2 regions of the Allobosea massiliensis genome follow, and region 2 is predicted to be linked to the other one. Evidence: predicted binding sites of a transcription regulator. Region 2 holds the regulator's gene; the other holds the start of a gene.
What was found. The regulator PhoB, encoded in region 2, activates phosphate uptake and scavenging genes when phosphate is short. The targets are predictions, from matches to a motif close to TGTCATNNANCTGTCAT.
Positions count from the first base shown of each region.

Region 1: ACFPN9_RS23890 (ArsJ-associated glyceraldehyde-3-phosphate dehydrogenase) is a predicted target of PhoB. The motif match lies at 815-831, and genes of this name have one in related genera.

Region 1 covers NZ_JBHSLU010000082.1:333,382-335,767, forward strand. Annotated here, with positions in the region: gene ACFPN9_RS23890 (ArsJ-associated glyceraldehyde-3-phosphate dehydrogenase) at 1-772, opposite strand, end outside; gene ACFPN9_RS23895 (arsenate reductase ArsC) at 905-1,435, shown strand; gene ACFPN9_RS23900 (metalloregulator ArsR/SmtB family transcription factor) at 1,432-2,325, shown strand.
Region 2 covers NZ_JBHSLU010000030.1:19,127-21,512, reverse strand. Annotated here, with positions in the region: gene ACFPN9_RS12095 (TIGR03862 family flavoprotein) at 1-360, opposite strand, end outside; gene phoB (phosphate regulon transcriptional regulator PhoB) at 523-1,221, opposite strand; gene phoU (phosphate signaling complex protein PhoU) at 1,380-2,099, opposite strand; gene pstB (phosphate ABC transporter ATP-binding protein PstB) at 2,143-2,386, opposite strand, start outside.

The sequences.
Region 1 (2,386 bases), on a different contig from region 2:
AGACGCAGTCGGTCAGCGAGGCGTTCAGCACGGGCGCGCGCACGGCGTGGCCGTCGAGCTTGCCCTTGAGCTCGGGATAGATCAGCGCGATGGCCGTGGCGCTGCCGGTCGTCGTCGGCTGCAGCGAGAGCATGGCCGAGCGGGCGCGGCGCAGATCCTTGTGGGGCGCGTCGACCACGACATTGGTGTTGGTCGGGTCATGGATCGTGGTGATCTGGCCGTGCCGGATGCGCAAATTCTCGTGCACGACCTTCACCACCGGGGCGAGGCAGTTCGTCGTGCAGGAGGCGGCGGTGACGATCGGGTGAACGGCGGGGTCGTAGAGATGCTCGTTGACGCCGACGACGACGTTGAGGACCGAGGCGTCCTTCACGGGGGCGGCGACGATGACGCGCTTGGCGCCGCGCTTCAGATGCCCCTCCAGTGTCGCCGGCGTCAGGAACTTGCCGGTGCATTCGAGCACGACATCGACGCCGAGATCCCCCCAGGGGATGTCGCCCGGCTCGCCCGCCGCCGAGAAACTTAAGCGGCGCTCGCCGATCGTGACCGCATCCTCGCCGGCGCTCGCGATGCCGCCGCGCCAGCGGCCCTGCATGCTGTCGAATTCGAGCAGATGGGCGGTCGCCGCCGCACCACCCTTGATCTCGTTGAGATGGACGACGTCGAGCCGGTTGCCGGCGCGCGGATCGTCGCCCTGCCGGTCGGCCGCCCCCAGGGCGGCCCGCAGCGCCAGACGCCCGATCCGCCCCATGCCGTTGATGCCGACCCGCATGACTCTGCTCCCTGTCTGTCTCAGGGAGGCTGCATCACCCGGATGAAGGCATCATGTCAATATGTCGGTTGACAACGACATATTCTGTGATGAGACTCATGTCATCCGAAACCGACATATCGGGACGACGCCATGACGACCTCTCCTCTCGCGGTGCTTTTCGTGTGCAAAGGCAATCACGCGCGCTCCATCATGGCCGAGGCGATCATGCGGCGCATGGCCGGCAAGTTCGCCGTCTACAGTGCCGGCTCGCAGCCCCGTGCTTCGATCAATCCCTTCGTCGTCAGGCTGCTCAAATCGCTCAACCACGATGTCTCCGACCTGCGGCCCAAGAGCTGGGACGCATTTTCCGGCCCGAACGCGCCGCAGCTCGACTTCGTCTTCACCCTCTCGGAGACGGCGGCCAATGCCGTTCCGCCGGCCTGGCCGGGCAATCCCGTGACGGCGCTCTGGACCCTGCCGGATCCGGCCGCCCATGAAGGCGACGACGTTCAGAAGGCGCTCGCCTTCGCCGATGCCTACCGCATGCTGAACAACCGCATCTCGCTCTTCGCGAGCTTGCCTCTGGCGACGCTGAAGGGCATGGCTCTGCAGCACCGGCTGGACGCGATCGGCAAGGACACGTCGCGCGCCGATCCATTGCAGAGGGATGACGCCGCGTGAAGCAGGGGCCGGCGCCGAGGCTGGAATCCGCGGAGGCGGTCGCGCTCCTGGCAGCGCTCGCCCAGCCGACGCGGCTCGAGATCTTTCGCCTGCTGATGCGCTACCGGCCGCATGGGCTGGCAGCGGGCGATATCGGCCGGCTGCTCGCCGTCGCGCACAACACCCTCTCGGCCCATCTCGCGGCGCTGGAGCAGGTCGGCCTGCTGGCCTCGCGGCGCGAGGGGCGTCACATCATCTTCGCCGCCAAGCCAGGCCCCGCCGATGCGCTGCTGGCGTTCCTGACGGATGCCTGCTGCACCCAGGGCCCGGCCGCCTGCCCGCCAGGGGCCACGGCGATCCCGGCGCGGCGCGAGCCCGTCGCGAGCGAGCGGCCGCTGCGTGTCCTCGTGGTCTGCACCGGCAACTCGGCCCGCTCCATCATGGCCGAGGCCATTCTCAACCGTGAGGGCCTGGGACGGATCGAGGCCTTCTCGGCCGGCAGCCGCCCGCAGGAGGCGCCTCACCCGGCGGCCCTCGGGTTGCTGGCGGAACTCGGATACGACGTCTCCGCCATGCGCTCGAAGTCCTGGGACGAGTTCCTCGGACCCGAGGCGCCGCCACTGGACCTCGTCGTCACCGTCTGCGACGGCGCGGCGGAGACGCCATGCCCCGTCTTTCCGGGCGCGCCATTGCGTGCCCATTGGGGACTGGACGATCCGGCGGCGGCAGCCGGCCCCGCTGCCGCCCAGCGTGCGGCCTTCCTGCAGAGCTACCGCCAGCTCACCGCACGGGTGACCGCCTTCGTCAACCTGCCCTTCGAACAGATGGCGGCGGATGAACTCGCTCCCGTGCTGGCGGCGATCGGCCGGATGGATGGCGCGACGCCGATGACGCTGGAACGGGCGGCGTGAGCGTCACAATCGATCGCAGACCCGACGGCGGGGCCTCGCGCAACGTCCTGGCGATGTCCGG
Region 2 (2,386 bases):
CCGGCGCAGCCAGGCGCGCAACAGCGGCGACGCCTTCATCGCCTTCGGGAAGACGCGCCCGCTGGTGCCGATGAAGCTCTCCGCGCCGAGCTCGTCGGCCCAATCGCGCAGCGCCTGCGGTGGAAACGCCTGGATGGCGGGTTCGAGCCAGTCCCGCGCCGCGCCGTAATGCGGCAGGAAGCTCTCCAGCGGCTCGGAATGGGTGAGGTTGAGCCCGCCGCGCCCGGCGAGCAGGAATTTGCGCGCCGGCGACGGCATCCGCTCATGGATCGTCACGCGGTGGCCGGCCTGGGCCAGCCGCTCGGCCGCGATCAGCCCGGCCGGGCCGGCGCCGATGATGGCGATGTCTTTGATCTGCATCGGGCCGGCTTGCGCCGTCGGGCGTCGCGGGTCAAGCGATCAGGCGCATGCCGGAGCGACCTCGTCATTCTCGGGCTCGACCCGAGAATCTATGGCCGGCACGGCAGGGGAGCCTCGGCGTCACGAGATGCTCGGGTCTGCGCCCGACCATGACGGTTTCCCTCACGCCCGCGCGAAGGTCTCGTCGAAGGCGTAGCCCGCGCCACGGACGGTGCGCAGCGGATCCTTGGCGTCGCCCGGCGTGATCGCCTTGCGCAGCCGCCCGACATGGACGTCGACCGTGCGCTCGTCGATGTAGACGTCGCGGCCCCAGACGGCGTCGAGCAGCTGGGCGCGCGAATAGACCCGGCCCGGCGCCTGCATCAGGAATTCCAGCAGCCGGAACTCGGTCGGCCCCAGATGCAGCTCTTCGCCGGCCCGGCGCACGCGGCGCGTCGTGCGGTCGAGTTCGAGATCGCCGGCGACCAGCAGCCCCGCGACATGGCCGGGCTTCGCCCGGCGCAGCAGCGCCTGGATGCGCGCGATCAGCTCCGGCAGGGAGAACGGCTTGACGACATAGTCGTCGGCCCCGGTGGCGAGGCCGCGCACGCGCTCGGTTTCTTCGCCGCGGGCGGTCAGCATGATGATCGGCACGCGCTCGGTGTCGCGCCGCGCCCGCAGCCGCCGGCACAGTTCGATGCCGGAGAGACCGGGCAGCATCCAGTCGAGCAGCACGAGATCGGGCGTGTTGTCTCGCAGATGCAGCTCGGCGTCGTCCCCCCGCGCCACGCTGTCGACTGCGAAGCCCTCGGCCTCGAGGTTGTAGCGCAGCAGCAGGGTGAGGGGTTCCTCGTCCTCGACGATCAGGATGCGGGCGGCCATGGCACGGTTCCGTTCTTGGCGTTTGTGCCGAAACGCATCGTCATGCTCGCCCTTGTGGCGAGCATCCACGTCTTGAACGCGGCGTGGGTCCGGCGAAGACGTGGATGGTCGGAACAGGCCCGACCCTGACGGCGAAGGCTCCGGCGCAGTCGGTGTTGTCAGCTCCCTGTCACGGCCTCGACCGTGATGTCGGTGGTCTCGAGCTTGGGACGGTTGATGTCGAGCGATTCGCCGGTGACGAGATAGTGGATCGTCTCGGCGATGTTGGTGGTGTGGTCGCCGATGCGCTCGACGTTCTTGGCGCAGAACAGGAGATGCGTGCAGAAGGTGATGTTGCGCGGATCTTCCATCATATAGGTCAACAGCTCGCGGAACAGCGAGGTGTAGAGCGCGTCGATCTCGCCGTCGCGATGCCAGACCTCGAGCGCCTTCTGCTCGTTGCTGGTGGCGTAGGCGTCGAGGACGTCCTTGAGCTGCGCCTGCACCAGCCGGCTCATATGCTCCAGCCCGACGACGGCGCGGTGCGGCGGCGAGAACTGGCCGGAGATCGCGACCGCGCGCTTGGCGATGTTCTTGGCGAGGTCGCCGACGCGCTCGATGTCCGAGGCGATGCGGATCGCCGAGATCAGCTCGCGCAAATCGTTGGCGAGCGGCTGGCGCCGGGCGATCGTCAGCACGGCGCGCTCCTCGACGTCGCGCTGCAGGTTGTCGAGCCGCTGGTCGGCGGAGATCACCTTCTGGGCCAGCGTCGTGTCGCGGCGCACCAGCGCGACCGTGGAATCGCCGAGCATGCGCTCGGACATGCCGCCCATCTCGGCGAGGCTGCGGCGCAGCGACTCCAGTTCGGCGTCGTAGGAGCGGACGATATGTTCGGTCATCGCGGCGTTGTCCTTTGGATGCGGAGCGGAAGCGGCGGCCAAATCAGCCGAAGCGGCCGGTGACGTAGTCCTGCGTCTGCTTCTTGCTCGGGTTCATGAAGATCGTGTTGGTCGCGGCGAACTCGATCACCTCGCCCAGATACATGAAGGCGGTGTACTGCGAGATGCGCGCCGCCTGCTGCATGTTGTGGGTGACGATGACGATCGTGAAGTCGGCCTTCAGCTGCTCCAGCAGATCCTCGATCTTGCCGGTCGAGATCGGGTCCAGCGCCGAGGTCGGCTCGTCG